2 regions of the Halomonas sp. NYA30 genome follow, and region 1 is predicted to be linked to the other one. Evidence: predicted binding sites of a transcription regulator. Region 1 holds the regulator's gene; the other holds the start of a gene.
What was found. Region 1 encodes PhoB, which activates phosphate uptake and scavenging genes when phosphate is short. Its sites were predicted from a motif close to TGTCATANNNNTGTCANA; they were not measured.

Region 2: the regulator PhoB is predicted to act here: its motif matches at 3,643-3,660, upstream of ACWI0H_RS14330 (DUF6482 family protein).

The regions. Positions count from the first base shown of each region.
Region 1 is NZ_OZ334477.1:4,476,860-4,482,632, forward strand. Features, by position in the region: gene ACWI0H_RS20770 (chorismate--pyruvate lyase family protein) at 1-117, shown strand, start outside; gene ubiA (4-hydroxybenzoate octaprenyltransferase) at 153-1,046, shown strand; gene phoB (phosphate regulon transcriptional regulator PhoB) at 1,153-1,842, shown strand; gene phoR (phosphate regulon sensor histidine kinase PhoR) at 1,845-3,131, shown strand; gene ACWI0H_RS20790 (hypothetical protein) at 3,443-3,757, shown strand; gene ACWI0H_RS20795 (hypothetical protein) at 4,480-4,782, shown strand; gene ACWI0H_RS20800 (hypothetical protein) at 5,493-5,773, shown strand, end outside.
Region 2 is NZ_OZ334477.1:3,074,527-3,080,299, reverse strand. Features, by position in the region: gene rpsR (30S ribosomal protein S18) at 1-112, shown strand, start outside; gene ACWI0H_RS14350 (hypothetical protein) at 125-976, shown strand; gene rplI (50S ribosomal protein L9) at 992-1,438, shown strand; gene dnaB (replicative DNA helicase) at 1,696-3,084, shown strand; gene ACWI0H_RS14335 (hypothetical protein) at 3,222-3,515, shown strand; gene ACWI0H_RS14330 (DUF6482 family protein) at 3,759-4,061, shown strand; gene ACWI0H_RS14325 (thiol-disulfide oxidoreductase DCC family protein) at 4,099-4,497, opposite strand; partial or broken gene ACWI0H_RS14320 (cryptochrome/photolyase family protein) at 4,507-5,773, opposite strand, start outside.

The DNA of each region.
Region 1 (5,773 bases):
GAAAGTGACTGTACCTGGGGCCGACGCTCGGTGTTTTATCACGGCGGGCTGTCGTTATTGGTGCAGGAGTATTTTTTGCGTGCGATGGCGGATGACCTTGATCTGCCATCGCGCTAGGCTAGCGCCTGCATCTTATTTTTCGTGAGGTAAGCATGGATCGTTCACTGTTGCGGCCGAAGGGATGGGCTCGCGTGGCAGATTTTATACAGCTGATGCGTTTGGATCGACCCATTGGCACTTGGCTGTTGATGTGGCCGACGCTTTGGGCGCTGTGGATTGCCGCTGAAGGGGTACCCGGCCGTGATGTGCTGCTGATTTTTGTGGCCGGTGTTTACGTCATGCGCGCGGCTGGCTGCGTGGTGAACGATTATGCTGATCGCCATTTCGATGGCCATGTGAAACGTACTAAGCATCGCCCGCTCGCCACAGGTCGAATCAGCGAAACCGAGGCTCAATTGCTGTTTATTGGTTTGGTGGCCGCAGCGTTTATTCTGGTGTTACTGACTAATTGGTTTACGGTTCTGCTCTCGCTGGGTGGGGTATTTCTGGCGGTTATTTACCCGTTCATGAAGCGTTATACCCACTTTCCCCAGGTGGTGCTGGGGGCGGCATTCTCATGGGCAATTCCAATGGCCTTTGGCGCCGTGCTGGGCCATGTGCCGTTGGAAGCGTGGCTGCTTTTCTGTGCAAACGTGCTATGGACGGTGGCGTACGACACGCAATATGCCATGGTCGATCGCGACGATGATTTAAAAATTGGCATTAAATCGACAGCCGTGCTGTTTGGCGACGCGGATCGCCTGATAATCGGCCTACTTCAGGTAGCCACCCTGGGGTTGCTGGCATGGGTAGGCTGGCGGGTCGGGTTAGGTGGGTTCTTTTGGCTAGGGCTCGCTGCAATGGCGGCGACTTTCCTGCATCAACAGCGCTTAATTCGTTATCAGGAGCGAGATCCCTGTTTCCAGGCGTTTCTGAATAATCACTGGTCGGGGCTGCTGCTTTTTGCTGGTATTGCGCTAAGTTGGTGGCCTGCGGTGGGTCAGTAACTGCCATTGTCATGTAACTGTCATCAAGTCATGGTGTTATCGTCACTGACATGTCATTGAACTGTTTTCTTTGAACTGGCTTTTTTGCACACCGTGAGGCTCTGGTATGACCGCCAAAACCGTTCTGATTGTCGATGATGAATCGTCGATTCGCGAGATGATCGCGGTAGCGCTGGAAATGGCTGACTACCGTGTGCTCGAAGCAGATAACGCCCAGGATGCTCATGCCATGGTGGTTGACCACCAACCTGATTTATTGCTGCTTGACTGGATGATGCCCGGCACTAGCGGTATTGAACTGGCTAGGCGGTTGAAGCGCGAAGAAGCCACCGCCGAGATCCCCATTATTATGCTCACCGCTAAAGGCGAAGAGGATAATAAAATCCAAGGGCTTGAAGCCGGTGCCGATGACTATATCACCAAGCCCTTTTCGCCCCGCGAATTGGTGGCACGGTTAAAAGCAGTGCTGCGCCGCGCGACGCCGCGTGGCGTTGAAGATCCGATTGAGATTAATGGCCTGCTGCTTGATCCGGTAAGCCACCGGGTAAGCGCTCACGGCAAAGCGTTGGAAATGGGACCGACCGAGTATCGTCTTCTGCAGTTTTTTATGACCCATCAAGAGCGCGCTTACACACGTAGCCAATTGCTTGACCAAGTATGGGGTGGCAATGTGTATGTCGAAGAGCGTACGGTCGATGTGCATATTCGCCGCTTACGAAAAGCGCTGGGCGATGTGCATCAAAACCTGATTCAAACGGTTCGGGGTACCGGATACCGTTTCTCTGCACGGGTGTAAATGTGCGCCTATGGAGCCGTGAACTGTGGCGTCTAGCGTGGCTGGCCACACTGGGTACTTGCTTAGGCTGGTTATTGGGCTCAGCAGGGCTAGGGCTTGCGGCAGGGCTTGCAGTATGTCTGTTTTATCACTTGCGGCAGCTACGCAAACTTTATTTATGGCTAACCCTACATCCTCACGATGAGCCTCCTGCCGCTCACGGTATGTGGGGTGAATTGTTTGATCGTTTATACCGCTATCAGAAAAGCCAGCGTATAACGCAAAGTCGGCTGCGCGCTACCTTGGCCCGTATTCAAGAGTCGTCTGAAGCGATGCGCGACAGTGTGGTCATGCTCGACCGCCACGGTGATCTGGAGTGGTGGAACAGCGCTGCAACGAACATGCTGGGGCTACAAACTGCCCATGATCGTGGTCAGCACATTACCAACCTACTGCGTGAGCCAAGCTTCATCCGCTACTTTAACGCGCGAGAGTATGGCGAGCCGCTAACGCTGACGTCGCCGATTGATGAGCGTCGAATCCTGCAGTATCAAATTACCCTGTACGGCGACGATGAACGGCTGGTAATGGCTCGGGATATCACGCGCTTGCACCGCCTGGAACAGATGCGGCGCGACTTTGTTGCCAACGTCTCTCACGAGCTGCGCACGCCGCTAACCGTCCTTTCCGGCTATCTGGAAACCTACAGCGATATTGCTGACCAGTTGCCTCCGCGTTTGGGTAAAAGCATCAACCAGATGCAGGAACAGACGCAGCGAATGCAAAATCTGGTCAATGATCTATTGCTGCTCTCCCGGTTGGAAATCGACCAGGGTGGGAAAGATCACCATCCGCTGTCGCTAGGGCCTTTGCTACAAAGCATTTGTGATGATGCGCTGGCGCTGTCGAATCAGCGTCATACCATTACTGTCGCGCTTGAAAGCGATGCACGCCTGCTGGGTAGTGAACAGGAGATTCGTAGCGCCATCTCTAACCTCGCCTTCAATGCCGTTCGCTATACGCCAGCAGGTAGCCACATCACCTTACGCTGGAAAGCTAGCGCGACTGGCGGCGGCTGTATTGATGTGGAAGACAATGGTGAAGGCATTGATCCCGTCCATATTCCCCGACTAACCGAACGTTTTTACCGTGTCGATAAAGGCCGTAGCACCGCAACTGGCGGCACTGGCTTAGGCTTGGCGATCGTTAAGCACGTACTATTACGCCACGATGCGCAATTACAGATTGAATCCCACCCTGGTAAAGGGGCGCTTTTTCGCTGCTCATTTCCCGCTTCACGTCTTGTATAGGGCTCCGTAAGCGACCTCTCGCACCATACCTGTAAAGGTGTGCAATATTGGCATGTAAGGTTGGTAAGAGTTTACTCATGTGCCATTTTTACACAGCTTTTAAGCTTGATATTTCTATTTTAACAAAGTGCTAGAGTTTGGTTGTATTTAAATAAATCATTGATTTATATGCTATTAATTATATTTTTTTGGTTTTTGGCATGCCCGCTGCATTGTTAAAGATAAGGAAGACGACCGCAGGAAATGCTGGCTTTTATAATAAGCCCTTCTTTCTTAACCAAGCGGTAATAAACAGCGATCGGAGGTGGAATATGATGTCCAAGGATTTACTCAAGAAAGCTGGCATTTTAGGTGTATCTTTTGGTTTGATGGCAAGCCCGTTAGCATTTGCTCAAACAGATGAAAATTCAGCTATTGATGAAAATCAGGGAATTACAGCTGAAGAGCAACCAATGGATCCCCAAGGCACTGATAGTTCAGACGGTCATAATACCAAAGACATGACTAATGATTTAACCCATGACGAAGGTGATGAAGCCAGCGACATGGATCCTCAGTCAAGCGGTCACTCAGATGATGCTGAGTATGACGACGATGAGCTTGTAGAAGAAAACAGCGGTAGCTAATTGTTAATTATCATTTAGATATCAAAGAATGTCCTTTCAACGGATGAAAGGGTGATTGACAGGATGTTATAAAGGCAAGGATGCTTTTCAGGTTCAAGGATGAATCACTAGGAAATCAAACGTTAGTCAGGGTTAATTCCAAGGTTGGAGTCCCGCACAAGGAGTGGAAGCTAACGTTAGTTATTACCTATAGTCTATTCTGATATCGGACCCCGCCAGTCGGGGTCTAATTTTTTTCTGCCTGCTTTTTGTGGGCATTTCGCTATTTTTACCTACCTACCTACCTACCTACCTACCTACCTACCTACCTACCTACCTACCTACCTACCTACCTTTTTGAGTGCATATCGGGAGCTATTCTCGCCCCTTTCATCCATGAGTAGTCTATTACTCGATAACGTAGACCGGCGCGATGAGGTTAGCTTTAAAAGTAATTTCTAACATTAGCGTTTGAGGATAAGTGTGCCATAAAGGCACAGACAATTTTGCGCATGTGTCATTTGTGCACATGTATTTTGCGCGATTTTGTTTTTAGTGGCTTAATATTGTGCGCAAACAATAATAAATAAGTAATTGTTTTTGTTTAATTTTATTAAATTTAGTAGAAGTTGGCACTGTATGTGCTTTATCAGGGCAGTGAGGTCACCGCAGAGAGAAGCAAGCCAGCAGGCCCTTCTTTCTTCACTTCAGCGGTATTAAGCAGTCATTTGGAGTAATTAACTATGTTTAACGTTCTTGTTAAAAAATCAGCTGTTGTAGGACTTGCATTCGGTTTGCTGGCGAGCCCAGTTGCATTCGCAAATTTTTCCATCAAAGCTAATCAAGATCTGTCTGTTAATGATGAACCAATTCAGGCTCAATCACAGCGCACACATGATCAAGCAGATTTTACCCCATCTGATTTAATGTACGACGAAGGTGATCGTCCTAATGTTATTAAGGCAGAATCCCATCGTACTAGTGTTCAAGCAGAATATACCGCTAAAGATTTGACGCATGACGTAGGCGATGGAAACGTTTGGTAACAAAAGTTTGCAATTAAGCAGGAATGTATTACGATTGAGGTGTGAGTTAACCACGCAGAAGCGTGTCACACCGATAGGGATATAGGTCGATTCAAGGAATGAATCAAACGACAATCAAAACGCTGGTCAGGGTTAAATTCCAAGGCTGGAGTCCCGCAAAAGGAAAGGAAGCTAGCGTTAGTTATTGTCCAGATATTGTGTCCTTAGACCCCGCTTATGCGGGGTCTAGCTTTTCTGGTATATCGAAATTTGTTTTCGGTTATCCGCTTCAAGATACTACGTGCTGTTGTGGTAGATATTGTCTCTCCCTGCTGCTTCACGCAGTATGAATGCCGTTACAGTGAACAAATTTTCGTAACTTGTTGTGCTGTGTGCTGTGTGCTGTGTGCTTCAGTTGCTTCAGTTGCTTCAGTTGCTTCTGTAACAGGAGTCACATACGCAATTATTGCACAAGTATTTTTGACAAAAATAGATTGCGAGAGTTTTAATTGTGTGTTTTTTCAAGCTATTGGTTTTTTATAAATTAATATTTTAATTTATTGTTTTGGTACGATGCGTGCTTTGGTAGCAACAAGTAGAGGGCTTGTACGAATAGTTCGTCGAACGTGGGCAGTTTTCATACAAGGCCTAACAAGCACTTGTAACAGTAAAGAAGTAATAGCCGCTCTTATGAATCATGAGTGGTATTTGGTGATAATCAGGAGAACGTCATGTTGTTGAAAGAAATGGGTAAAAAAGCAGCAGTTGCAGGTATTTCCTTTGGCTTAATCGCTAGCCCATTGGCAATGGCGCACTCATCCATTGAACTGAACAAAGATCGCTCAGCTGGGCAGGATGTGATCGATAAACCACGTACGTCTTCTGGCAATACCCGGCAACCTGCTACCCGTGACTTAACGCGTGATGATGGTGATAGCCTTGATTTTTCTCCCTCTAGCAGGGCATCGGATGCACCTGAGAGCAACGGGAGCAACCCCCGTGGGGCCAATAT
Region 2 (5,773 bases), 1.4 Mb from region 1:
CGTTCCAAGCCGTATTACCGGCACCAAAGCACGCTATCAGCGTCAGTTGGCGACTGCTATCAAGCGCTCGCGTTATCTGGCACTGCTGCCCTACTCCGATAGCCACCAGTAAGCGTTTAACGTGATGCTGGCACTAGCCCGATGGCTGATGCGGGGCACGCCTTACGCTGCAGGCGGGGCGGCCCTGGCAACGCTAGTGCCTTGGCTGTTCTGGTTAGGGGCAGCCATCGCAGCGTTGGTGACTCTACGCAAAGGTTTTGCACCTGCGCTGCCAGTCATTGTCGCTGCAGCACTGCCGGCTGGCTGGTGGTGGGCACAGGGAGACGTCATTCCGCTTGCTAGCATACTGCTGGTAACGCTGATGGCTGTTATCCTGCGCGAGAGGATGCGTTGGGGTGAAACGTTGATTGTGGGGACCTTGGTCGCCGCTGTCATGGTTCAACTTGGCATCTTCAGCCCACCAGGCGGCACAGAGTTAATGCTTGAGCAGTTGCGGGAAGGTTCAGAAGAAGTGGACCGCATGCTCACGGAATTCGCCAATCAGGGCTACGATACCCAAACCATCGCCGCGCTAGTGGTGGGTGGGGTTACCGGGCTCGTCGTACTGTTGGCAGCAATAGTGTGTTTAGCGCTTGCGCGTAGCTGGCAAGCTGGGTTGTATAACCCAGGTGGCTTTCGCGAAGAGTTTCATGCATTACGCTTAACACCCAAGGAGCTGGCCGTATTGGTCGTCATTGGAGTGATAGGTATGCTGCTGGGCGCACACGCGCTGGCGATGCTTGGTTGGATTCCGCTGTTGGTAGCTGGCGTTGCGTTAGTGCATGGGTTTATTGGAATAAAGGGGATGAACGGGCTGTGGCTGGTAGCATTTTATGTGCTGCTGATCACGACCTGGCCCACGATTCTCATTGTGCTGCTGTTGGGGCTGATTGATACATTCGCGAACGTTCGCGCACGCCTTGCCCGCAGCAACTGACAAGAGGTTTACGAGATGGAAGTCATTCTGCTCGACAACATTGGTAAGCTGGGCGGCCTGGGTGACAAAGTCACCGTTAAGCCTGGTTATGGTCGTAACTACTTGGTGCCTTACGGCTTAGCCGTACCGGCCACCAAAGACAACATCGAAGCGTTTGAAGCACAGCGTGCTGAGCTCGAAGCGCAAGCCGCTGAGCGCAAGGCAGAAGCCGAAGCGCGCGCTGAGCAGTTGAACGACATCGAACTGTCTTTGGTTTCCAAAGCAGGCGACGAAGGCAAGCTGTTTGGTTCTATTGGTCCGCGTGACCTGGCTGACGCCATTTCCTCTGCTGGCATAGATGTTGCCAAGAGCGAAGTGCGCATGCCGACGGGTCCGATTCGTCAAACTGGCGAATACGACATCGCTATTCACTTGCACGCTGAAGTGGATGCGGTTGTACGCGTAGTGGTAGTTGCAGAGTAACTAAGTAATTACTTAGACGCTCACTGTGCTAGCACGTACGCCTCAAAAGGCGCGGGTACCCCCGCGCCTTTTGTTATTTCTGGTGCCTGTGTTTTTCGGTGGTCGTACTGGATATTGTCATAAACCTGCCTGGGCTATGACGGTTAGGCGTTTTCAGACAATGTCTAGATGGGTGTGATGCCAGTGGTCGAACGCTTTCGCTCCGGCTAAGATACCCCTCTTCATCGGCTACGCTGTAGTGTTTAAAGGAGCTCGCTATGCAGGACCAGCCTTCTGCTGATAAAGAAACGGCAGCGCTAAAACTGCCGCCGCACTCTCTGGAGGCGGAGCAGTCGGTATTAGGCGGGCTAATGCTGGATAACCAAGCCTGGGATAACATCTCAGAGCGCTTGGTGGCTGATGATTTCTACCGCTATGAGCACCGTTTAGTGTTCAATGTGATGATTCATCTGGCTGAGTCAGGTCAGCCATTGGACGTGGTGACGCTATCCGAGGCGTTAGAAGCGCGTGATCATTTGGATACGGTCGGTGGTCTGGCCTTTTTGGCCGAGCTTGCACGTAACACGCCCTCTGCCAGTAATATTCGCGCCTACGCTGATATCGTGCGTGAGCGGGCAACGCTGCGTAAATTGATCCGTGCAGCTAACCAAATCGCTGATAGCGCTTTTTCCCCTCAAGGGCGCCCAGCGGATGAATTGCTCAATGAAGCTGAAAGGTTAGTGTTCCAGATTGCCGAGGAGCGTCCTAAGACTGGCGGTCCTATCGGCATGAGTGATCTATTGACCAAGGCCGTTGATCGCATTGATGAGCTGTTTAACCTGAAAGGTGAGATGACCGGGCTTTCCACCGGTTTCCGTGACCTGGACGAGATGACCACTGGTCTTCAGCCATCGGATATGGTGGTGATTGCAGGTCGACCCTCCATGGGTAAAACCACCTTCGCGATGAACCTAGTTGAGCATGCGGTTATTTCCAGCGACAAGCCGGTCATGGTGTTCTCTATGGAGATGCCCGCCGAGTCCCTGATGCTGAGGATGCTGTCATCGCTGGGTAGAATTGACCAAACCCGTGTACGTACCGGGCAGTTGGAAGATGAGGATTGGCCGCGCTTAACCTCCGCCGTCAACCTGCTCAAAGACAAACAGCTGTTTATTGATGATACCGCGGCCTTATCGCCTAATGAGATGCGCTCACGGTTGCGCCGGGTGGTGCGTGAGCATGGCAATATTGCACTGGTGATGATCGATTACCTTCAATTAATGCAGATCCCCGGCTTTAGCGAAAACCGCACCGGTGAAATTTCCGAGATTTCGCGCTCATTGAAGGGCTTGGCGAAAGAGTTTAATTGTCCAGTAGTGGCACTTTCCCAGTTGAACCGTTCGTTGGAGCAGCGTCCCAACAAGCGTCCTGTTATGTCGGATTTGCGTGAGTCGGGCGCCATTGAGCAGGACGCGGACGTGATTGCCTTCGTTTATCGCGATGAAGTCTATAATCCAGATAACCCTGATAACCAAGGTATCGCGGAGTTAATTATTGGTAAGCAGCGTAACGGCCCGATCGGCACCGTTCACATGGCGTTTATCGGTAAATATACTCGCTTTGAAGATTTGGCCCCGGATAGCTACGGTCAAGCATTCGGCGACTAGGTTTTTTTAAGCCTGGTTTTTAAGACTGGTTTGTGAAGACCGGCTAGTAAAGATAGCTTTGTGATGAGTCACTTGAGGATGGGGAGCGAGCTCGTATAATGCCCCACCCACGATATGCAAATAAACGGGAGTAGCAAATGGCAGGTGGATTTCGACGCGGTAATCGGCAGCGTCTTCCTAAGCTAGAAGGTCGCGGTGAGCTTGAAGCACTGGAGCGTGAAGGGCCTTTCAAAGAGTGGCTAGGTATGCCAGACCTTTATCGCTACCATTTGGTCGTGGAGGGAGAAAAGTATAGCTATCAAACCGAAGATGGAGAGCTGCCCGTTAAGGTGGGGGATAAGGTCGTGTTTCGCTACAAAGAGACCAAAGGCGGCAACTGGATTGACCGTAATTCACTTGGCAAAGCCATCGACCCTTCTGAATACCAGTAAAATAACGACTTCTTGACGCTTCGGTCAGGAACTCTCTTGCGCTATTGCCCTCGAATGCAGTTGAAAATTAGTGGTTAAGAAATCAGTTGTTGAATAACCCACTATTGTGAGTCTATCTTTTAATGGACGTCACAACACTGCAACAACAGGGCAACAGAAACGTCATAGGGTGCAGTCATGCTGTGCCCTGATGCCATATCTGATGGCATACTTGATGACATAGACAAATAACAGGAGGGAACCATGGAACTGAAGGATCTTAAGCAGTTTGTCGCCAGCCACGACAACTTTGAAATTCGCGTGATTACCCATTCGGGTAGCCGTTTTTATCAGGTTGAGCTGGAAGATGTTGAAGGCGAGCGCCATATGCTGATGCAGCGTTCTAAGCCAATGCTATTTCGCTCGCTGGATGATGCCTATATGGAACTCAAACGGGCTGGCATTCACCGCGCTTACTTAGTACAGCACGTGCCGCACGATGAAGTAATTGGTCGTGACGCTCATTACAGCGAGCCGCTTACATCGCGTATGCCGTTAGTATTTTAAGTTTACGCGCTAACCCAAACGCTTCACGTATAAATCGTTAACCCTTAGCTTTACGCTTTTCCCACCACCGCCCGATTCGTATTCGACGACGGGCAAAATAACGGTAACCGGCATTCATCACGCCGCGTACACCCGGTAAGCATGAAATCTTTACCAGCCGCCGGTAGCCCAACACTGCATAAAGGGCACGGCTGGCATCCATCCCGATATACCACTCTCCTTGGCTATCTTTTAGATGTAGTTGGCCCATCATCGCATTAAATTCCTGCCCGTACGCCTGAGCGTTAAAGTCACTGGCCTGGATATCTACCAGTGCGATGAGTTCCTGGTGACGATGCTTTTTAAGCCATGCGACTTCTTGCTGACAAAAAGGGCAGTGGCCGTCATGAAACAGTGTGACAGGGGGCGATGCCTTCAGTGGTGAGTAGCGGCTCATCGTTATTCCTTATTGGCGTTCGGTTGTGGATATTGCATAGCCAGCGGTGTGGCAGGTTTGCCCGTAGCCCGGCGATGTTTCCAGTTGTGCTAAAAGTGTTCGGCCTGCTGGCGAATAGCCTCACGCTTCTCATCGTTCATGCGCCCAAGGGAGCCGTAGATTAATTTCATGCGCGGATTTTTATTTAATCGCTCCGCATTAGTTTCAAGGAAATGCCAGTAAAGGCTGTTGAAAGGGCAGGCGTTAGGTCCGGTGACCTGCTTTGGCGAGTAGCGGCAGTGCTGGCAGTGATCCGACATTTTGTCGATATATTTACCCGAGGCGCAGTAAGGCTTGGAGCCCATTAAGCCACCATCGGCATGGAGTACCATGCCCAAGGTATTGGGTAGCTCTACCCACTCGCTGGCATCGGCATAAACCGCTAAGTACCAATCGCACAGAGCTTCCGGTTTGACGCCACAGAGGAGGGCAAAGTTGCCAGTGACCATGAGTCGTTGAATATGGTGAGCGTAGCTATTGTCGATGGTCATCTGAATAGCGCGCTGCAGGCAGCGCATATCGGTATTCGCGTCCCAATAAAAATTCGGCAGTTCGCGCGTAAAGCCGAGTTGGTTGGCGCTTTTATAACTGGGCATCTGTGTCCAGTAGAGCCCACGTACATACTCGCGCCAGCCAAGAATTTGACGGATAAATCCTTCAACCGCATTAATCGGGGCATCCCCTGCGTAATAACACTGCTCCGCGGCTTCGCAAACCTCATGGGGCGACAGCAGGCCGATGTTCATCGCGGCTGAAAGCCGTGAGTGATACAAATAGGGCGCGGAATCGCTAATCGCATCCTGATAGCGGCCAAACTGAGCCAATCCATGCTGCATAAAGTGCTTCAGATCCACTAATGCCTGCTTCCGGGTCACCGGAAGGTTAAAGTTCGTCAGTGTGCCCATATGATCACTAAAGTGGCGTTCGGCATCGGCCAGAGCGTCTTGGGTCAGCTTGTCCTGACGGTGTTGTGGCAGCTCAGGAAACTCAAGCGCTGACTTGATGGGCTGGCGATTGTCATGGTCAAAATTCCACTTGCCGCCAGCAGGCTCATCGCCCTCCATCAGAAATCCAGTACGCTTACGCTGTTCACGGTAAAAATACTCAAGTCTTAACTGCTTGCGACCACTTGCCCACTGGCTAAAATCGTTGGGCGTCGTGAAAAAGCGCTCATCTTCGAGAAGTCGCCAGGGAATTGTGGCGTCTTCACGCTGCTGCATCGTCTCCCACAGTCGCC